Regions from separate parts of the Shinella sedimenti genome, predicted to be linked through region 2. Evidence: riboswitches for the same ligand, from Rfam matches in the RefSeq annotation. Region 2 holds a riboswitch; each other region holds the start of a gene.

Region 1 (7,335 bases), on a different contig from region 2:
GGCCGTCACCGGGCCGGCATCATCCGTCTCGATCATGGTCGCGCCGACCATGAACCGGTTTTTCTCGCGCGGCACTATGTAGATCGGGTGGCGCGGATGGAGGAGACGGACGGGACGGGAGAGGTTTATCTCTTCGGTCTCGAGATAAAGCATCTCACCGCGCACGCCGCGCAGGTCCGGCAGCTGGCCGATACGGCCTGCGCCGGTGCAATCGACGATACGGTCGAAAGCGCCCTTGTCCTTGCTGTCGCCGAAGAGGAAGCGCATGCGCGCCTCCTCAAGGGCGGCGGTCAGGCCTGAAAGTGCACGACGCGGATCGAGATGCGCCTCCTCGCGGAAGAACAACGCCTTGCGGAACCGGCCGGCGAGATCCGGTTCGAGCGCGCCGATTGCCGTCTCGTCCAGCCATTCCCAGCCGGTGGTGCGCGAGGCGAAGCGGTCCAGTTCGCCCGTGTCGCGCCCGCCGGCTACGACGAGCGTGCCCCGACGCTGGACCTGTCCGGGCAGGGCGGCCTCCCACCAGTCGGCGGCCGTCCGCCCAAGCGAGAGGACCGGTTCCTCGGCGCTCTCGCGCTCGCACCACGGCGCCAGCATGCCGCCGGCAAAACCGGAGGCGCCGGTGCCGATGGCGTCGGCCTTTTCCTGCACGGTTACATCGAAGCCATGGCGGTAGAGTTGCCAGGCGACGGTGAGGCCGGCGACGCCGGCCCCCTTGACGAGGATGCGCATGGTCATTCTCCTGCGGGTGTCGTGCCAAGCGGCATGTAGAGATCGCCACCCTCGCGGAACTTTGCGGCCATCGCCTCCAGCCCCTCCTTCTGGGCTTCGGCGCGGATGTCGTGCGAGATGCGCATGGAGCAGAATTTGGGGCCACACATGGAGCAGAAATGCGCCACCTTGTGTGCTTCCTTGGGCAGCGTCTCGTCATGGAACGAACGGGCCGTTTCCGGATCGAGCGAGAGGTTGAACTGGTCCTCCCAGCGGAACTCGAAGCGGGCGCGCGACAGCGCGTCGTCGCGGATCTTTGCCGCAGGATGCCCCTTGGCGAGATCGGCGGCATGGGCAGCGATCTTGTAGGTGATGACACCCACCTTCACGTCGTTGCGGTCGGGCAGGCCAAGATGCTCCTTCGGCGTGACATAGCAGAGCATGGCCGTGCCGAACCAGCCGATCATCGCCGCACCAATACCCGACGTGATGTGGTCGTAGCCAGGCGCGATGTCGGTGGTCAGCGGGCCGAGCGTGTAGAACGGGGCCTCGCCGCAGGTCTTCAGCTGCTTGTCCATGTTCTCCTTGATCTTGTGCATCGGCACATGGCCGGGGCCTTCGATCATGACCTGGCAATCCTTGGCCCAGGCGATCTGCGTGAGTTCGCCGAGGGTTTCGAGTTCAGCGAACTGCGCCGCATCGTTGGCATCAGCAATCGAGCCGGGTCGCAAGCCGTCGCCCAGCGAGAAGGAGACGTCATAGGCGCGGCAGATGTCGCAGATTTCCTCGAAATGCTCGTAGAGGAAGCTCTCGCGATGGTGATGGAGACACCACTTGGCCATGATCGAGCCGCCGCGCGAAACGATGCCGGTGACGCGATTGACGGTGAGCGGGATGTAATGCAGCCGCACGCCGGCGTGGATGGTGAAATAATCGACGCCCTGTTCGGCCTGCTCGATCAGCGTGTCGCGGAACACGTCCCAGGTCAGGTCCTCGGCGATGCCGTTGACCTTCTCCAGTGCCTGATAGAGCGGCACAGTGCCGATCGGAACCGGCGAATTGCGAACGATCCATTCGCGGATGTTGTGGATGTTGCGACCGGTGGACAGGTCCATGACGGTATCGGCGCCCCAGCGGATCGCCCAGACCATCTTTTCGACCTCTTCAGCCATGGAGGAGGTGACGGCGGAATTACCGATATTGGCGTTGATCTTCACCAGGAAATTGCGGCCGATGATCATCGGCTCGGCTTCGGGATGGTTGATATTGGCGGGAATGATCGCCCGGCCGCTGGCGACCTCCTGGCGGACGAATTCCGGCGTGACGAAATCGGGAACATGCGCGCCGAAGCTTTCGCCGTCACGGATGAGGGCGTCCTTCGCGGCCTTGCGGCCGAGGTTTTCGCGAATCGCGATGAATTCCATTTCAGGCGTGATGATCCCGGCACGGGCATAAGCGAGCTGGGTCACAGCCTTGCCGTCCTTCGCCCTGCGCGGGCGGTTGCGAATGGGGAATTCCGGCGTCAGCCGCTCGCCGGTTGCAAAGCCGTTGTCCTCCGGGCGGATGTGGCGCCCTTCATAATCTTCGGTATCGCCGCGCGCGATGACCCAGCTTTCGCGCAGCCGCGGCAGGCCGCTTTCGATGGCGACGATGTGGTTTGGATCGGTATAGGCGCCCGAGGCGTCGTAGACGATGACGGGTGGCTCGCCCGAGGTCGGGTGAAGCGAAATCTCGCGCATCGGCACGCGGATCTCGGGATGCTGTTCACCGGCAATGTGGATTTTGCGCGAGGCAGGCAGAGCGCCGGTGGTGACGGTCGGGGTAAGCTTCTGGGCGGCAATATTCATCGTGAGGCTCCAAGTTCGGTTTGGAGACCCAGTCCTAGAGCCGGAATGATGGAAGAACGCAGAGACGGAATCCGGGTTCTCGGATGTCCTGCCACAGCGCTTGCACCGTCCCTACGCCAGTATGAACTGGATCAGGTTCAACGGGTCACTGCGCTGCGAAAGCCAGCAGTATCTCAGCCCCTTGTCGGGACCCCCCTGGTGAATGCCTTAAGCAAAGCCGCTGCCGGGCGATTTGTCAACATGCGTGATTTAGGTAAGTTTATACTTACCTGATTTGCGCCGCACAAAAAAGAAACGGCGGAGCAAAGCCCCGCCTTTCCCTTTGAAATCATTCGCGAAAACTATTCGCGTTCGCCGGTGAAATTCAGCAGCAGCTGGAAGATGTTGACGAAGTTCAGGTAGAGCGAGAGCGCACCGAATACCGCCATCTTCTGCTGGGATTCCTGGTCGATGTTCTCGGCATATTGCGACTTGATGTTCTGCGTATCCCAAGCCGTCAGGCCGACGAAGACGAGGATACCGATCACCGAAATCGCGAACTGCAGTGCGCTGGAGCCCAGGAAGATGTTGACTATCGACGCGATCACGACGCCGATCAGACCCATGATCAGGAACGAGCCGAACTTCGAAAGGTCACGCTTCGTCACATAGCCGTAAAGGCTCGTCGCGCCGAACATGGTTGCGGCGATAAAGAAGGTGCGGGCGATGCTCATGCCGGTGAAGACGAGGAACACCGAAGCGAGCGAGAGGCCCATGACGGCGCAGAACGCCCAGAAGGTCATCTGTGCCGTGCTGGCCGACATCGTCTGGATCTTGAACGAGAAGAAGAAGACGAAGGCGAGCGGCGCCAGCATCACCACCCACTTAAGCGGCGACGAGAAGATCGGCACGTAGAGCGCCGGCGTCGAGCCGACGATGAAGGCGACGAGGCCGGTGATGACCAGACCGGCGCCCATGTAGTTGTAGACGCGCAGCATATGCTGGCGCAGGCCTTCGTCGAAGAGGGCCGCGGACTGCGCCTGTGCGCCGTAGCCAAATCGCTGTTGTACGGGTTCCATCTCATATCTCCTTATGGAAACGGTTGATCAGTAGAGCGTGCGCGAAAGGTCGCGCGCGGTTTGTGTCAGGTCGTCGGCCTTGCGGCTTTCGGAGACCAGTGCATAGGCGACGTCGCCGATCTGCCAGTAGGCTGCGCGGGCATTGTCGGCGTGAAACAGCAGGACATGCTGCACGGCAAACGAACCCGGGCGTACGGCGAAGAGCGAGAGGCGCTCGTTTGCCTCCGGTTGCAGTACCAGTTCGACGCTTGGACCGTAGGCCGAGGGGAAGACCTGCGTATCGAGGACGGTCCAGCCTTTCGGCAGGTCCGGCAGGACGATGGCGGTGGCCGAGCGGATCTCCGCACGGTCGAACGTCTCCGTCTCCGGCTGCGATGCCATCGTGTCGCGCAGCAGCGTCGTTCGGTGGGCGCGCACAGCCTCCTCCACGAAGGCCGGCGGCTGCACCGAGGCGATGACCTCGGTCGCGCCGAAGGGCCCGAACACGGCATGGGCGATCCAGCCGGCCGCCACGAAGAGTGTAATCGCGGCGGCCCGGCGGAACACCGAAAGCATACGGCGGCGTGACAGCGAGCGCTCCAGCTGACGCGCGGCCTCGCGGGTCTCCTGCCGGATCACGGTGCGGTGGTCGGCGAGCGCCAGGCGCAGCTCGTCGCGCACGCGCAAATCCTTCATGATCTGCGCGGCGACGGCCGGGCGCTCGGACAGGTAGGCTTCCACCTCGATGCGCCGCCCGACGGCCAGCTGGTCGTCGACATAGGCGTTGAGATCGGCTTCGAGGATGGGGTCATTGCTGGTCATCGCCAGTGCCTCCGACAATCCTGAGATGCGTGACGGTCGCGGACGGGCCGCTTTGTTCGAATGTGCGCAAGCGCTCGCGCGCCCGGGCGACGCGTGACATCAGCGTTCCCACGGGAATGCCGAGGGCGGTCGCCGCTTCCTGGTAGGAAAGCTCCTCGATCGCGACGAGGTGCAGGGCCGCGCGCTGCTCTTCGGGAAGCGTGAAGAAGGCGTTGCGCAGCTGCGTGAGGCGCACCGAATGATCCTGATTGGCCGGTATCGCGGTCTCGGCAACTTCGGCCGCGCCATCGTGGCGGCGCTGCATCGAACGGCGCTGGCGCAAGCGGTCCACATGCGCATTGTGCAGGATCGACATCAACCAGTTGCGAACATTCGCACCGGTGCGGAACGTGCCCTGCCGTTCATACGCTTTCACCAGCGCATCGTGCACGAGATCCTCGGCGTCATCCGGATTGCGGACGAGCGAAAGTGCGTAGCGCCTGAGCGCCGCAAGCTGTCCGATCACGTTGAAGCCGGGTGTCTTTGCGTTCATGCCCCAATATACGAGAGCTGAACGGCTTCCATTCCATCGATTGCCGAAAAAAATTCAGAACCAGTGCAGAACGACTGCGGCGAGCAGGAGGTAGCGGCCGAACTTGGCGATGGAAACGACCAGCACGAAACGAAAAAACGGCTCGCGCATGATGCCGGCTGCGACCGTCAGCGGATCGCCGACCATCGGTGCCCAGCTCAGAAGCAGGCTCCACCAGCCGTATTTGCGATACCAGTTGCCGGCACGCTCGAGGCTTGCGGCGCTGACCGGAAACCAGCGCGCATGGCGGTATCGCTCGATGCCCCGGCCAAGCAGCCAGTTGACGACGGAGCCGAGCACGTTGCCCGTTCCGGCGACGATGATCAGGAGGGTGAGTGAATAGCTGCCGGCGGCGAGCAGGCCGACGAGTACCGCTTCGGATTGCGCCGGCAGAATGGTGGCGGCGATGAAGGCGGCGAGGAAAAGGCCGCCATAGGCCGCTAGCGCGCTCATCCGGACATCTCGGTCATACCGCTCTCCGTTCGCGCGCCGGAATGCGCGCCCGCCTCCGATAGACGGTGCGGTCGGCTTGGGAAAGGGTGTGAAAGGTCTTTATCGCCGTATGGGCGGCCAGCCAGCCCTTGCCTTTCCGATCAGCAGAGGGCGGAACGGTTCATCAGCATGATGTCGTTCGCCGTCAGCGTCATGCGCGACGGTTCGTCGATCTCGTTCAGGACGGCGCGAAGCGCGGTGTCGAGGCAATATTCGACGGCCTCGACCTCGAGGCCTTTTGCGGTTTCTACTGCAAAGGCGAGCATCCTCGCGAGCGCCATCAGTTCGGTGCCGCGGTCTTCCATTTCGATCGTATCGATTTCCATATGTGCTGGCCCCCGCCGCGTCGATCTTACCCCTGCCTGCGAGTATAGGCATGGCGACCGGCTTTGGCGCGTGACTCAGGCGTGACACACGCGGAATGCGAAATTGTGTGACTAAAGCGGTTTAAGATTGATTTGCGGCCATACGCCACAGAGAGGTGGCCCGAAACGTCCAATCACTGCGTTTTTCGGGCTTTTTGCCCGACCACGAGGTCATTTCTTGCACAAGCGCCAGGGCGTCCTGCCGTTTCTGGTTTACGGTCCATTCGGTCAGGAGTTGTGTCGTAACCGTCCATTCAGTCCGGTTTTGAGCCGCCTTGAGGATCGCGGGCCATGTGCGGTCCTTGTAGAAAAGCCGCCGCGCGGCGTCGCGAAGGCGTGCTGCTTCGCGCGTTTCGACGATCCGTTCGGCCTCCATCCGATCAAGCGTCGCGTCTACATTGACGAGAGGGAGAGAAAGCGCGGGGTATGCGAGTTCTGCCGGGCCATGCAGAAGCGCGACATCGGCATCATCCAACCGGCGTCCGCTCGCATAATCTTCGTAGATCTGTCCTATGCCCACCATGCCGAACGCGGCGCATTCGACGGCGCGCAGCGCGCCCATGCTGGCCGCGCCGAAGACCGCGACGCCTCCCTGCAAGGCATAAAGGATTTCCTTGTGCCAGACGGGCGCGACATGTTCGAAGCCGCCGTCGATGATGCCGATCGCCGTTGCACCGGCGCGAACGGCCACCAGAACGTCCCCATGCACGGCGGGTGGACGGACAGCCAAGACATCGCCGCAGAGCTTGGCGGCATCGGGCAGGCTCGGTCCAACAAAGAGAAGCTTCATGATGGTGCAAAGGCCATGCGGGAAAGCGCACGCATGCCGACAGCCTGGCGTCTTGCGCCTTCCGGGCTTTCGAGGCCGGGTACGACGACCTTGACGACGGAGATCGGCAGGGAGGAATCGCCAAGCGGCACGGCGACGATGGGTGCGATTTTCGCTGCGGCAAGCTTTTCCAGAACCCAGTCGAGCAGCGCTGCCGCATCGCCCTCAGGTGCTGCATAAAGGGTGGACGAACGTGGCGCAGCGTTGAACAAGGCCAGCGTTTCGGCCGCCAGCGGTCGGCTGAACGTTTCTGCAAACAGGTCGTCGCGCGCGCCGCTGATGTAAGTGAGGCGTGATTGCGCAACCTCGGTGAGTGCACGGATCGCGGCGCGGGCCGGAACAGGATGCGTGCCATAGCCGATCGTCACATCATGAAAGAGCGGCTGCTTTTTTTTGGCGAGCCCGGCATTGCCCAGGACGGCCGCATAGGTGGGGATGGCAAGGTCGCTGGTGAGGTCAAACAGCCGCAGGGCCAGCCCGGCATTGCGAAAACGGTCAGCAAGGTCGTCGATAACGGGATCGGCGAAAGCAGCAGGGTCGATGGCAGTCGACAGACGCTTTGCCCGCTGCAGCAGGCGCCACAGGCGATCGGCATCGCGTTCGACGCGTTCGAGGAGGCCGTGCAGCACCGCCTCCGTTTCCGAGTTTCCCGATGCCAGGCCGT
Region 2 (7,335 bases):
CGGCGGACGATGCCGACGCATCCGCCAATCCCGATCCCCTTGTGTGCCGCACAGGCACGCCCGGCGCGCCGTTCGGGGTATGAAACGACGGGATCGGTCCGATATCCCGCCATTTCCCCCGTGTCGCCGGAGGGAGACCATTTTCCGCAGGCCCGGTGCATGAGGTTTTGCGTCATCCCCTCACGCCCCGCACCGACCCCGCCTCGCCGCAACGCCTTGCGGTGTATCCGAGGGCGGGATGGGAGGATTGTAGGCGCGGTTGGGGAAGGCGGGGAAATCGAGGCGGGATTTTGCTGGAAAATCAGCCGCGCCATGGATTTGCGTCCCCGGGTCAAGCCCGGTGATGACGACGGCAAAGGCAAGCACCGATAACCGCGCCAGGTCGGTGCGGGCTATTCGGCGATGATCTTGTACTTCTCGCCGGGGCGGACCGTGCTGGTGACGGTCATGGCGTTGATCAGGCGGAAGAGGTCGAGCTTGCGGTCGGTGCCGAGCATGCGGCCGGCCAGCGTGGCGACGGTATCGCCCGGGCGGGCGGTGACGACGCGCACGCGCAGCGGCTTCAGGCTCTCGACTTCCGCCGGCGTGAGCTTGCGGAACGAGTTGCGCAGGATGTTCGCCGTCGGGTCGAGTGCCGGCGAACCGGTCGGCACGGCCGTCAGGAAACGGTATATCTTCTTGTCGATGCGCACGACGGTCACGTCGAATTCCCAGCGGTCGGCGGCGGCACGCGCCGTTGCGGCCTCCAGCCCGTTGAGGCTGACGGAACGGATCGTATCGGGCCTCAAGCCCGTCACCCAGCCGCTGGAAATGTAGTTGACGAGGTTCTGGCCGCGGCTGTCGGCCACGCCGTCGAAGCGGATGGCGACATCACCGGGGCCGGTCGCCAGCACGGCATCGGCCTTGTTGTCGATCTGGAAGCCGGCCGGCACGTCGAAGCGGATGCCGAGCTTGCCGTGCAGGAAGGTCTGGCCGCGCACGTAACCCTCTTCCGGCGCATCGCCGTAGAGCAGCCCGTCGATGCCGGCGAGATAATAGTCGCGACCGCGGTCACCCACCTGCCCTTCCGCGCCGAAGGCACGGGCATGCATGCGCGCCAGCTCCACGCGCTGCGGCGCGTTGGGATGGCTCGACAGGAAGTCGAGGCTCTGGTCGGCATCGGGATCGACCGCCGTGAAGCGGGCATAGGCCGCCATGGAATCGAGGAAGCGGGCGGCGGCATAGGGATCGTAGCCCGCCTCGCCCAGCATGCGCACGCCGATGACGTCGGCCTGGAGTTCCTGGTTGCGCGAGAAGGCTGCAAGGCGCAGCTTGCCGCGCGCCAGCGCCTGCTTGCCGGCGATGTTGCTCGACAGAACCTCGGCCACCACGCGGCTGGCGATGACCTCGGCCTCTTCCTTCTTCTGCCGCTCGATGCCGTGATTGGCGGTGACATGCGCCATTTCATGCGACAGCACGGCGGCGACCTCGGAGGCATCGTCGGCAAGCGCCAGGAGGCCACGCGTCACATAGAGGTAACCGCCGGGCAGCGCGAAGGCATTGATCGCGGGCGAATTGAGGATGGTGATGCGGTAGGACTGGTTCGGGTTTTCCGAGACCTGAGTCAGCGCGCCGGCGATGCGCGCGACGAGCCGCTCCGTCTTGGCGTCCTTGTACTCGCCACCATAGCTCGCGACGATGCGCGGATGCTCGCGCGCCCCCATCTGGGCACGCGGATCGTTCTTCTGTACCTCGTCGACGATCTGCGGATTGGAGGACGGCGCGATCGTGGGCTCATAGCTCTGCTCGATCAGCGACTGACAGGACGTCAGCATCGTGGCGGCAAGCAAAAGGGCCGCGACAGGTCTCTTCACCCCGCGTCCGGATACGATTGCAGCTGCCTGCCTTGCCTTCGCCATGTCTCTTGCCCACGCCCCTTGATGGGTCCGCCCCTCGTCTGCAGTCAAAGGATGCAGACACGGCGCGGCTTGTGCGTTTGTGAATGCAGGAGATAGACGCGCCCCATACAGTCGGCAACTCCCCATTCAACAAACGGTTCCCATGTGGCTCCGGTGACACAGGGGGGCGACCAAATTGTGGCGCTGGGCGCGGCAAAAGCACCCCGGCTTTCGCTAAAGCACGGAATGGCCGAGGAATTTCGCGATGTCGGCGGGTTCGCGCCGCGCCAGGAAATCGCTGGCCGGCTCGTGGAAGCGGATCCTTCCATCCGTCACGTAGATCACCTGGTCTGCCAGCCGGCCGATATCCTCGGGCTGGTGGGTGATGAACAGCATGGTCGCCTTCGTCTCGGCGACGAGGTCGGCAAGCAGCGCCGCCATATCCGCGCGCATGGCTGGATCGAGCGCGGCGAAGGGTTCATCGAGCAGCAGGATCGGCCGGCGGCGCACCAGCGCGCGGGCAAGCGCAACACGCTGCCGCTCGCCGCCCGACAGCGAGCCGGGCAGGCGCTTCTCGTAACCGCCGAGGCCGACGCGGGCAAGCGCCTCGGATACGGTGCGCCGCGCAGCCGCATCCAGACGCAGCCCCGGATCAATACCGAGGCCGACATTGTCGGCGATGGTGAGGTGGGAAAACAGGTTGTTGTCCTGGAAGACGATGGAAACCGGCCGCTCGGCGGGATCGCGGCCCGCCATGTCCTCGCCAAGCAAGCGTACCGTACCGCTCGCAGGCGTCTGGAAACCGGCAATGACGTTAAACAGGGTCGACTTGCCCGCCCCCGACGGGCCGACCACGGCGATGGCGGAACCGGCTTTTATGGCGCAGTCGAAGGCGAGCGTCTTTTCGGCAAAGCGCACGGTGACATGGGAAAGGACGATGGCGGTATCAGGCATCGGAGCCGGGCCTTTCGGGGACGCGCTCGGGGGCGGTCGAGGGCAGCGTCAGGAGCAGGCAAAGCACGCCGAGGATGAGCGCGATGCCGGCCGCATCGGCCGTGCGGTAACTTGCCATGCGTGAGTAGAGCAGCCAGGGCAGCGTGACGAAACCCTCGGCGCCGAAGATGGCGACGGCGCCGAGATCGCCGAGCGACAGCGCCATGGCAAAGGCGAAGGCGGTGAGGAACGGTTTCTTCAGCGCCGGCCAGTCGATCGTCATGAGGCGGCGGCGACCGGTGATGCCGAGGCTGAGCGCCAGGCGTGCGGTGCGCGCAAGATGCGTGCGGTAGGCAGGCTCCAGCACGCGCACCACGAAGGGCAGCGCCATCAGCGCATTGATGACGGTGACGATGGCCGGGGCGAAGCGGCCGGTTTCGCCGAAGAGCCGCAGCATCAGGAACCAGCCCGTCGCCACGACGACCGGCGGCACGAGCAGGATGAGCGAGCCGACTGCCGGCAGCCCGACCGCCATTATCAGCCGCGCCGGCCCCGACGCGCCGCTTTCGGCAAGTTGCGGCACCAGCACGACAGGCAACGCGATGGCGAGGCTGAGGCTGGCGGAAGCAAGCGAGATGGCGAGGCTGGTGAAGAGTGCCCGGTGCAGCATCGGATCGAGCGCCAGCCGGCCGAAATCGGCGGCGAGGCCCGAGACGAGCGTCGCCAGCAGCGGGGCGGCGGTGAAGAGGGTGAAGGCGAAGATGACGAACCCGTCCGTGAGGCGACGGCGGTGGCCATCGAAGCGGCGGATGGCACGGCCCGCCGTGACGCCCTCATCCTGCGGCCGGCCGAACAGCGAGAGGACAAAGAGCAGCAGCGCCGTGACCGCGATCTGCAGGAAGGCGAGCAGGACGGCGCGGGCGGGATCGAAATCGAAACGCAGCGCCTGGTAGATCGCCACCTCGATGGTGGTGGCCGCCGGCCCGCCGCCGAGCGTGAGAACAAGCGTGAAGCTCGTGGCGCACAGCATGAAGACGAGGCCGGCAATGCCCGGCAGCACGCGCCGGATGACCGGCCATTCGATGAGCCGGAACACCGCCCCGCCGCCCATGCCGAGATTGGCCGAACTCAGCCAGTATTCCGGCGGGATGCGGTCGAGCGCGGCAACGAGGAAACGCACGGCAAGCGGCAGGTTGAAGAACACATGGGCAATGAGGATGCCCGTCAGTCCGTAGACGCTGACCGGGTTCTGCAGGCCGGCAAGCCGCAGGAGATCGTTGACGACGCCCTGCCGCCCCCAGATCTCGATAACCCCGAGGGCCGCAACCAGCGCTGGCAGGCCGAGCGGCACGGCCGACAGCCGCAGGATCCAGACACGGCCGAAAAAGGCGCGCTGGCGCGCCAGGGCACGCGCAACGGGAATGGCCAGCGCCACCGACAGGAGCGTGGAAAGCGTGGCCTGAAGAAAGGTGAAGCGCGCCACCCGCAGGATATAGGCATCGAACAGCGGCGCGTCCGCGCCGGACCCGGCCCCTGGACCAGCATGGGCGAGCAGCACGGCGGTCGCCGCGCCGACGAACGCCAGCACGCCGCCAAGCGCGAGCGCGCCGGCGATATCGAGCGTGCGTCTTTCGGCGCGGGCGAAGATCACGATGCTTATCCGGCTACTTGGCGCTCATCACGGCGAGCCACTCGTCGATCCAGGCCTTGCGGTTGGCCGCAACTTCTTCCGGCGACATCAGGAAGGTCTTTTCCGGCTTGACCAGCGCATCGAAGGCGGCGGGCAGCGGATCGCGGGTTTTGGCGGCCGGCATCATCCAGTTGGTTTCGGGAATGATCGACTGGAAATCCGGGCCGGTCATGTAGGTGAGGAACTGGCGGGCGAGATCCTTGTCGCCAGCGGTGCGGGTGAGACCGGCAACCTCGATCTGGATGTAATGGCCCTCAGAGAAGGCGGCCGCCTTGTAGCGCTCGCTCTTCTCCGCGATGACGTGATAGGCGGGCGAGGTCGTGTAGGACAGCACCATCGGCGCCTCGCCCTTGGTGAACAGGCCATAGGCTTCCGACCAGCCGGGCGTGACCGTGAGCACACGGCGCTTGAGCTTTTCCCAGGCCTCGGGCGCCTTGTCGCCATAGACCGACTTCACCCAGAGCAGCAGGCCGAGGCCCGGCGTGGAGGTGCGCGGATCCTCGATGACGATCTTCTCCGCGGGATCGCCCTCGACCAGTTCCTTGAGGCTGGTCGGCGGGTTCTTCAGGGTCTCGCTGTCATAGACGACGGCGAAATGGCCGTAGTCATAGGGCAGGAACGTATCGTCGGAGAAGCCGCCGGGCACCGTCAGGTCCTTGGGCGAGAGGCCGTGCGCCTCGAACAGGCCCGTGGCCTTCGCCTCGGCGATGAGATTGGTGTCGAGACCGAGCACGATGTCGGCCTTGGTGCCCTCGCCCTCCAGCTTGAGGCGGGTCAGGAGTTCCACACCGTCTGCAACGCCGACCCATTCGACCTTGCAGCCGCAGGTCTTCTCGAACTCTTCCTTGACCTTGGGGCCCGGGCCCCATTCGGCGATGAAGCTCTCATAGGTGTAGACGGTGAGCGTCTTTTCCTGCGCGATGGCAGGAGCGGCAATGCACACGGCAAGCGCCGCAGCCAGAGTGGAAAATAGCGTGCGCATCCGCGCCTCCTTGTTTGTCACAAACGGGAATAGGGCGCTGGATTGAGCCGTCTAATCCCTCCGCCGGTACGAGCCGGATCAGGTTCTTCGGGTTGGCGGTACCGCCTCTCAGCCAGCAGACCGAAACCTGCGGGCACCCCGTTAGAGCAGAACAAGGCATAATCCGGCCTGCGACGGCGCGCAAGAGGCCGATGGGGCAGCAGGCCCTGATGGGCAGGAATGGGCGGAAAATCGGCCTGTTCCGTAGGAAACAGCGGACAATGCCGCACGGTGCGATCTTCTCATCACCGGACGAGAACAGCTCGTCGCAATCGAGATCAGGCCAGAGATCAGGAGAGACCCATGCGCAAGACCATCGTTTCCGCCACTATTGCCCTCGTCGCCGCCGTTTCCGTCGCAGCGCCCTCGTATGCCTGCTACGACAGCTACGGCTATGAGCAACCGCAATGCTTCATCAAGAAGGTGAAGTCGTACGACTATTACGGGGATGTCGTGATCCGGAAGATCAAGGTCTGCAACTGAACCATATCGCCTGCGACCTCCCGAAAGACCCGGATGTCCCTGCATTCGGGTCCTTTGCATTGGGGGGCGTGTGGGCCTTTGGGTCGAGCTCGAGGGCCGAGAAAGACCCGCAGCGTCCGCCGCTCAGGCGTAAGCGAAATCCGTGGTCTTGCTGACCAGCACGGCTTTCAGCTTTTCCAGCGCCCGGTTCTCGATCTGGCGGACGCGTTCCTTCGAGATGCCGAGCAGGACGCCGAGTTCCTCAAGCGTCGCGCCATTTTCGGCGAGGCGGCGGGCGCGGATGATCTTCATCTCACGTTCGTTGAGTTCGCCAAGCGCAGAATGGAGCCAGTGGTGACGGCGTTCGCCATCGATGGAGCCTTCGGCCTGCTCATCCGGCAGGGGGGCCTCGCTGGCGAGGAGATCGATGCGGCTGGCGCCCTCGCCCTCATTGGGCGAGATCGGCGCCTGAAGGGAAATGTCCGACGAGGACAGGCGCGCATCCATGGTGCGCACGTCGGCGGTGCTGACACCGATGGCGGCGGCGATTTCCTGATGCATAGCCTCGGCGGTCAGGCGGGTATCGCCGCGGGCGAGCCGGGCGCGCAGGCGGCGCAGGTTGAAGAACAGCGCCTTCTGCGCCGAGCTGGTGCCGCCACGCACGATGGACCAGTTGCGAAGCACGTAATCCTGAACCGAGGCGCGGATCCACCAGCTGGCATAGGTGGAGAAGCGAACCTGCCGTTCCGGCTCGAAGCGGGCGGCGGCCTCCAGGAGACCGATATAGCCTTCCTGCACGAGATCGCTGAGCGGAAGGCCGAAATTGCGGAACTTGCCCGCCATCGAAACGACAAGGCGCATATGGGCCATGGCGATGCGGTTACGGGCTTCCTGATCTTGATTGTTCTTCCAGGCCTGGGCAAGAGCCTGTTCCTCGTCCCTCTCAAGGTAGGGCGCGGACATGGCAATCTTGATCATGCGGCGCTCTGCAGTCGTCGTAGCCATCAGTCTCTCCACGTGAACCGAAACGGCTCCGGGGAGGCACGCGCCGCCCGTTCGCCCATAGAGAAGACATTCCGGAGAGGCCAATGGATTGCCCGGCATGGCCGGGACAATGCCGCGGCACAACGCCCTTCGGTCATCCTCGGCCAGTCAAACGGGCATGCTGCAAAAAAGTTCCATAAAAAAACCCGGCTGTCACCAGCCGGGCTTTAAATCGTGAGGGAGCGCCCTAGATCAGGCGGCCTCGTCCTGGCTGTCATCTTCCTCGATGGCCTTGCCGCGCTTCGGACCCTTGGCGAGGTTCGTCTCCACGAGGCGAACGGCTTCGGTTTCCGACATCTTGTTGACGG
Region 3 (7,335 bases), on a different contig from region 2:
CGCACGGCGACCTGCGTCACAGGCGCGATGACCATCTGGGCGATCCGCATGCCGCGTTCGATGGTGAAGGCGTCCTCGCCCAGATTGACGAGCAGCACCTTCACCTCGCCGCGATAGTCGCTGTCGATAGTGCCGGGCGTGTTGAGGCAGGTAACACCATGCTTGAAGGCGAGCCCGGAACGCGGCCGGATCTGCGCCTCGTAGCCATGCGGGATTTCGAAGACGAAGCCGGTCGGCACGAGCGCGCGTTTTCCCGGCTCCAACGTGATCGGCGCATCGGCATCCACGGCCGCGCGCAGGTCCATGCCGGCGGCGCCCGTCGTTTCGTAGGCGGGGAGCTCGATATTCGCGCCGTTCGGCAGGCGGACGAGAGAGAGCGTGGGCTTCGTGGGGGCGTGCGCGTTCATGGCACCCATAAGCCGGTCGCAGGCGCGGGCCGTCAATTGCATCTTCGCGGCGGAGCCTGTAAAGACCGCGCCAACTCACAGGATATTGCTTGAACATGGCCGAAACCCTTGCCGAGGCGGTCTCCCGCCGCCGCACCTTCGCGATCATCGCGCACCCGGACGCCGGTAAAACCACACTCACCGAAAAGCTGCTGCTGTTCGGCGGCGCCATCCAGCTCGCGGGTGAAGTGAAGGCGAAGAAAGACCGCATCCAGACCCGGTCCGACTGGATGAAGATCGAGCGTGAGCGCGGCATCTCGGTCGTGACCTCGGTCATGACCTTCGAATATGACGGCAACGTCTTCAACATTCTCGACACGCCCGGTCACGAAGACTTCGCCGACGACACCTACCGCACGCTGACGGCGGTGGATGCGGCCGTCATGGTCATCGATGCCGCCAAGGGTATCGAGCCCCGAACGCTGAAGCTGTTCGAGGTCTGCCGCCTGCGCGACATCCCGATCATCACCTTCGTCAACAAGATGGACCGCGAAAGCCGCGATCCCTTCGAAATCCTCGACGAGGTGGAAGAAAAGCTGGCGCTCGATACGGCACCGGTGACGTGGCCGGTCGGCCGCTCCAAGACCTTCTGCGGCTCCTATCATCTGGCCGACCGCACTTTCCGCGGCTCGGACACGCAGGTCCAGCCGACGAAGATGGACGATGCTGCCGAGGTCGCCAAGCACCTGCCGGAAAACGAGCGCCAGACCTTCATCGACGAGATGGAACTGGCTCGCGAGGCATGCCGCCCGTTCGATCGCGAAGCCTTCCTCGAGGGGCATCTGACGCCGGTCTTCTTCGGCTCGGCGCTTCGGAATTTCGGTGTGCGCGACCTTATCAACGCGCTCGGCGCCTTCGCGCCGCCGCCGCGCGACCAGGTGGCGGATGTGCGCAAGGTCCACGCCGCCGAAGACAAGATGACGGCCTTCGTCTTCAAGATCCAGGCCAATATGGACCCGAACCACCGCGACCGCATTGCTTTCGCGCGCGTCTGCTCCGGCATGCTGGAGCGCGGCATGAAGGTGCGGCTCGCCCGCACCGGAAAGACGATCGGGCTTTCGGCGCCGCAGTTCTTCTTCGCCTCGCAGCGCCAGCTCGCCGATACGGCCTATGCCGGCGACGTGGTGGGCATTCCCAACCACGGGACGCTGCGCATCGGCGATACGCTGACGGAAGGTGAGGCGCTGGTGTTCGAGGGCGTGCCGAACTTCGCGCCGGAAATCCTGCGCCGCGTGCGGCTGGAAGACGCGATGAAGGCCAAGAAGCTCAAGGAAGCGCTCCAGCAGATGGCCGAAGAGGGCGTCGTGCAACTTTTCTCGCCGGAAGACGGCACGCCGGCCATCGTCGGTGTCGTCGGCGCGCTGCAACTCGACGTTCTCAAGGAGCGCCTGCAACAGGAATACGGCCTGCCGGTGTCCTTCGAAATGTCGCGTTTCTCCGTCTGCCGCTGGATTTCCTCCGAAAACGCGGCCGAACTCGACAAGTTCGTCACCCAGCGCCGCGGCGACATTGCCCGCGACCTCGATGGCGATCCGGTGTTCCTGGCGCAGGACAGTTTCTCGCTGCGCTACGAGGCGGAGCGCTATCCCGATATCAAGATGGTCGCTATCAAGGAGTACCACGTCACCAAGGCGTGACGGCGGCCTGTCACTTTCAGGGTGACAGGCGCCTCTCCATTTGCGAAAAGCGTTGCCAGACAGGGGCGTCCGCGCAGGCGGGCTGAGAAGCACCCTTTGAACCTGAACCGGATCATGCCGGCGGAGGGAGTCGCTGGCACTGCAATTGCCGTTGCCCCGCGTCCGCCTCCGTCCGCAAGGAGGCGAGATGGCAGACACAATCGCAAACATTCTCTCGATCGCAGGCTCCGACCCCTCGGGCGGCGCCGGCATCCAGGCTGACCTCAAGACCTTCGCCGCCCGCGGCACCTATGGCATGGCGGTGTTGACGGCGCTCACGGCGCAGAACACGCAGGGCGTTTCGGGCGTGCATCTCGTGCCGCCGGCCTTCGTCGCGGCACAGATCGCCGATGTCTTCGCCGATGTGCGGGTGGGCGCCGTCAAGATCGGGATGATCGCCTCGGGCGAGATCGCCGAGGCGGTGGCGAATGCGCTGTCGCCGCATCGCTCCGTTCCCATCGTGCTCGATCCCGTCATGATCGCCAAGGGTGGAGCCTCGCTTCTGGCCGGAGAAGCCGTGGAGGCCCTGACGCGCCGGCTGCTGCCGCTGTCCACCCTGCTCACGCCGAACCTGCCGGAGGCGGCCGCCCTGCTCGCCGAGGCCGAGGCGACCGACCGTGCGGCCATGGAAAACCAGGCGAAACGCCTGCTGGCGCTCGGACCGAAGGCGGTTCTGCTGAAGGGCGGGCATCTGCCGGGCAACGAGAGCCCCGACGTGCTGGCGATGCCGGGCGGGCTGCGCTGGTTCGAGGGCGTGCGCGTGCTCACGCGCAACACCCACGGCACCGGCTGCACGCTGTCGAGCGCGGTGGCGGCGGAACTGGGCAAGGGGCATTCGCTGCCCGATGCCGTGGCGGCGGCCAAGAGCTTCGTCGCCGGTGCCGTGCGCGGATCCGATGCGCTGACCGTCGGCACGGGCCATGGCCCGCTGCACCATTTCCACGCGCTCTGGGCGTGACGCTCAGCGATCCGAAAGCGCCAGCCGCAGGCCCATGAGCCCCAGGGCCGCGGCGAAGCTGCGCTGCATCCAAGTCATCACCGCCGGCCGGCTCAGCACCTGTCGGCGCAGGCTTGCCGCAAGCGCCGCATACGCGGCGAAGACGAGGAAGGTCAGCAGCATGAACACGCCGCCGAGCAAGAGCATCCGCGCCGTCAGGTGCGGCGCGCCATCGGGCACGAACTGCGGCAGGAAGGCGAGGAAGAACAGCGAGAGCTTGGGGTTGAAGACATTGGTGAAGGCGCCCTTGCGTACGATGCGCGCGGCCGTCTCGACCGGCTGTTCCGGTCCCATATCGAGCGTGCCGCTGTCCCGAATCATGCTCCAGGCGATGAAGAGCAGGTAGGCGACGCCGACGATGCGTAGGACTTCGAAGGCAAGCGCGCTGGCATGCAGGATGGCGGCGAGCCCGGCGATGCTGGCCAGCATATGCGGGATGATGCCCAGCGTGCAGCCGAGGGCCGCAAGCAGGCCGGCGTGAAAGCCGCCGCTGACCCCGCGTGCCACGGTGTAGATGACGCCGGTGCCCGGAAGCAGGATGACGATGAGCGAGGTGACGAGGAATTCCGTGGTCATTTCGGGTTTCCATGTACTTGAAGAGGCGGCAGGAAACACGGGGTGGCCCTTTCGGTCTTGAACGAAATTGCAGGTCAGGCGAGGGCGGCAAGATAGGCGCCCGGCGTGTAGCCGTAACGCCGCGTGAAGTTGCGCGTCATGTGGCTCTGGTCGGCAAAGCCCGCGCCGGCCGCGGCGTCCGCGAGCGGATTGCCGGCGGCGATGAGGCGGCGGGCGAGATCCGTCCGGCGCTGGATGAGATAGGCGTGGGGTGTCAGCCCCGTGGCGCGAGCGAAATCCCGCACCAGCCGGAAACGGCCAAGGCCGCAATCGGCGGCCAGCGCATCGAGCGTGACGGGCGAGACCGGGTCGGCATCGATCCGCTCGCGTGCGCGGGCGATGCCGGCAGCCGCGATGCCCTCGCGGCGGGGCGCCTGTTCGCGCAACACGGCCGCCAGCAGCAGGAGAAGGCGCTCATCGCGGCAGATTGCGGCAGCCTGTGTGTCGACCAGCGCTACGAGCGCGGCTGCGACAAGCCGGCCGACGCGGCTGTCGTCCAGCACGGGCGCATGAAACTCCTCGCGGGCGCGTCCTTCGAAAATGTCCTGTGCGGCGGCCGCGACGATGTCGGGCTGAATGTAGACCATTCGCCAGGCGCGGGATGCGCCGCCGAGCGGCGCGCCGTCATGCACCTCGCCGGGATTGACGGTGATCGTGTTGCCGGCCTGCGCCTCCACTCGGCCCCGCCCGCTCGCCGACGTCTGGGCGCCGCGTTCGACAAGACCGATGCCGTAGGTGTCGTGGCTGTGGCGCGCAAAGGCATGGCTGCTGTCGGCGATGACGGCTTCGACACCGCCGATGGCCGTGCGCAGAACCTGGAAACGTCCGTTTGCCACGCTCTACTCCTGCGACGCGCCGGGCAGGGCGCCGGTCTCGCCGAACCAGTCCATGGCCGAAGAACACCAGATCTGGCGCTTCGGTTTGAGGGTGGCACGCTGGTTGATGCTGCCCCAACGGATACCCCAAAAGGCGGCCGCCGCGCCCGCGCCGGAGGAAAACAGCGGCGTTCCGCATTCCGGGCAGAAATGCAGAAATCGCTCACGGCCGCTTTCGGCGATCTTGGTATAGACCTTCGGCGTCTCGCCGGTGAGGGTGAGATCCGCTCGCGGCACGCGCACGGTGACGCGGTAGGGCGAGCCGGTCAGCCGTTGGCAGTCCGTGCAGTGACAGATGAGCAGCGCATCGGGATCGATGTCAGCCTCGTAGGTCACGAAGCCGCAATGGCATTGTCCGTCGATCCGCATCTCTCGTCCTTCCGCCTCACGTCAAGACGGAAGGATAGGGGCCTGTCGCTTGCCGTCAATGCGCCGGCTTGATGAAGGTGCCGTTGCGCAACTCGCGCATGGCCTGCTGCAGCTCGGCCTGCGTGTTCATCACGATCGGACCGTGCCAGGCAACGGGCTCCTCGATCGGCTTGCCCGAGACCAGCAGGAAGCGGATGCCCTGCTCGCCGGCCTGCACCGTGACCTCGTCGCCTGTGTCGAACACGACGAGCGTGCGGTTGCCGGAGAGGTCGCGGATGTTCAGCTCCTCGCCCTGGAACTCCTTCTCCACCTTCACGCCGAAGGGCTTGGAGGCGTCGCGGAACGTGCCGGAGCCGGCGAAGATATAGGCGAAGGCAGAGCGGTAGGTATCGACCGGCAGGCGCTTCGTCTTGCCCGGCGGCACCGAGATGTCGAGATAGACGGGCTCGGCGGCGATGCCGTCGACCGGGCCGGTCTTGCCCCAGAAGCTGCCGGCGATGACGCGCGCCACCGTGCCGTCGTCGTCGATGGCGACGGGAATATCGGCGGACTTGATGTCCTGGTAGCGCGGCGCCGTCATCTTGAGCGACGAGGGCAGATTGGCCCACAGCTGGAAGCCATGCATCTTGCCGGCGAAATCGCCGCGCGGCATTTCCTGGTGCAGGATGCCGCTGCCGGCCGTCATCCACTGCACGTCGCCGGCGCCCATGACGCCGTGGTTGCCGAGGCTGTCGCCGTGTTCGACGCTGCCGGCCAGCACATAGGTGATGGTCTCGATGCCGCGATGGGGATGCCACGGGAAACCGCGGATATAGTCATCGGGATCGTTGTTGCGGAAATCGTCCATCATCAGGAACGGGTCGGTCAGCGACGGATCGCCGAAGCCGAAGACGCGGTGCAGCTTCACGCCGGCGCCTTCCATGGCGGGGCGGGCGATGCTTTCGTGTTTGACGGGGCGTATGGACATGGAAGAAGTCCTTTCGACTGGGTTGCTTGACCGTTCCTATACGCCAGCGTGATTGTTCACGAAATCTGCCCGATGTGAAACGCAGTGTTCACCGCAGACCACCTGGCCCGGCACCGTTTCCATTATTCGTCAGTGCCGGAATGACACGCATGGTTTCGTCCCGTTTACTTTCGTTAACGCATTTTTACCCATTTGCGTTGAAAATCCGGGTAGTGCCATGGTTAATGCGTCGGATCAGTCACCGGTTCGCACCGGTCCAATCAAGCAGGAAATGTCATGTGCCGTTGGGCAGCCTATCGCGGAGAGCCGCTCTTTCTCGAGGAACTCGTTTCCTCGCCCGCCCATTCGCTGATCGAACAGTCCCATTGCGCCACCCGTGCCAAGACGGCCACCAACGGTGATGGTTTCGGCATCGCCTGGTATGGCGACCGCCCCGAGCCCGGTCGTTACCGCGATATCCTGCCGGCCTGGTCCGACTGCAATCTTCGCAGCATTGCGCGGCAGGTCCGCTCGCCGCTCTTCCTGGCCCATGTCCGCGCCTCGACGGGCGGCGGCACGCGGCGCGACAATTGCCATCCCTTCGTGCACGGCGTCTGGTCCTTCATGCACAACGGCCAGATTGCGGATTTCGAGCATATGCGCCGGCCGCTGGAGACCATGCTGGACAATGATCTCTATAACGCCCGCACGGGCTCGACGGATTCCGAACTGCTTTTCCTTCTGGCGTTGCAATTCGGCCTTGCCCGCGATCCGCTCGGCGCCATGGCAGAGACCATCGCCTTCGTCGAGCGGCTTGCCGCGCATCTGGAGCATCGCGTGCTGGTTCGCTTCACGGCCGCTTTCTCCGATGGCAACCAGCTTTACGCCGTGCGCTATGCGACGGACTATGCGGCACCCACGCTCTACGCCGCGCCGATGGGCGATACCGGCGGCTATTGCCTCGTGTCAGAGCCGCTGAACGACGACACGGAGGCCTGGGTGGAAATCCCGGATGGCAGCGCCGTCGTGCTCGGTGAAAACGGCGTCGACATGCGCATCTTCTCGCCTGCCGGCCGCCCGGCAGGAGCGATGGAAGCGAAACTCGCCCTCGTCACGTAAGCCGTTCGGCAATCCAGCCGGCGAGACGATCAGCGACATCGTCCTTCGAAAGCTCTGGCCATGCCGTGATGCCATCGGCGGTGATCAGCTTCACGCTGTTCATCGTGCCGCCCATGATGCCAGTTTCCGGCGAGACATCATTGGCGACGATGAGGTCGGCACCCTTCTTCTCAAGCTTCACCCGGCCGTTGTTTTCGACGTCCTGCGTCTCGGCCGCGAAGCCGACGACGACAGCCGGGCGCTTCGCGTGATGGCCGATGGTCTTCAGGATATCGGGGTTTTCCGACAGCAT

The links. A riboswitch is a leader RNA that binds a small molecule or an ion and turns the genes downstream of it on or off. The one in region 2 is predicted to bind thiamine pyrophosphate.
Region 1: linked by a shared signal. The riboswitch ahead of thiC (phosphomethylpyrimidine synthase ThiC) and the one ahead of thiB (thiamine ABC transporter substrate binding subunit) in region 2 are both predicted to bind thiamine pyrophosphate.
Region 3: linked by a shared signal. The riboswitch ahead of thiD (bifunctional hydroxymethylpyrimidine kinase/phosphomethylpyrimidine kinase) and the one ahead of thiB (thiamine ABC transporter substrate binding subunit) in region 2 are both predicted to bind thiamine pyrophosphate.

Annotation. Positions count from the first base shown of each region.
Region 1 is NZ_JAKVIN010000006.1:55,058-62,392, forward strand. It holds gene thiO (glycine oxidase ThiO) at 1-729, opposite strand, end outside; gene thiC (phosphomethylpyrimidine synthase ThiC) at 732-2,555, opposite strand; TPP riboswitch at 2,646-2,762, opposite strand; gene MKI86_RS14610 (Bax inhibitor-1/YccA family protein) at 2,897-3,613, opposite strand; gene MKI86_RS14615 (anti-sigma factor family protein) at 3,641-4,414, opposite strand; gene MKI86_RS14620 (sigma-70 family RNA polymerase sigma factor) at 4,401-4,946, opposite strand; gene MKI86_RS14625 (YqaA family protein) at 5,001-5,438, opposite strand; gene MKI86_RS14630 (hypothetical protein) at 5,579-5,803, opposite strand; gene MKI86_RS14635 (TfuA-like protein) at 5,925-6,632, opposite strand; gene MKI86_RS14640 (YcaO-like family protein) at 6,629-7,335, opposite strand, start outside.
Region 2 is NZ_JAKVIN010000004.1:238,618-245,952, reverse strand. It holds gene MKI86_RS11330 (M48 family metalloprotease) at 393-1,898, opposite strand; gene thiQ (thiamine ABC transporter ATP-binding protein) at 2,112-2,831, opposite strand; gene thiP (thiamine/thiamine pyrophosphate ABC transporter permease) at 2,824-4,458, opposite strand; gene thiB (thiamine ABC transporter substrate binding subunit) at 4,475-5,482, opposite strand; TPP riboswitch at 5,521-5,633, opposite strand; gene MKI86_RS11310 (hypothetical protein) at 5,825-6,004, shown strand; gene MKI86_RS11305 (RNA polymerase factor sigma-32) at 6,128-6,988, opposite strand; gene MKI86_RS11300 (CarD family transcriptional regulator) at 7,220-7,335, opposite strand, start outside.
Region 3 is NZ_JAKVIN010000003.1:160,891-168,225, forward strand. It holds gene dut (dUTP diphosphatase) at 1-407, opposite strand, end outside; gene MKI86_RS08160 (peptide chain release factor 3) at 503-2,083, shown strand; TPP riboswitch at 2,135-2,229, shown strand; gene thiD (bifunctional hydroxymethylpyrimidine kinase/phosphomethylpyrimidine kinase) at 2,271-3,080, shown strand; gene MKI86_RS08170 (LysE family translocator) at 3,084-3,695, opposite strand; gene MKI86_RS08175 (AraC family transcriptional regulator) at 3,770-4,570, opposite strand; gene MKI86_RS08180 (GFA family protein) at 4,574-4,978, opposite strand; gene MKI86_RS08185 (pirin family protein) at 5,034-5,945, opposite strand; gene MKI86_RS08190 (class II glutamine amidotransferase) at 6,222-7,043, shown strand; gene coaBC (bifunctional phosphopantothenoylcysteine decarboxylase/phosphopantothenate--cysteine ligase CoaBC) at 7,036-7,335, opposite strand, start outside.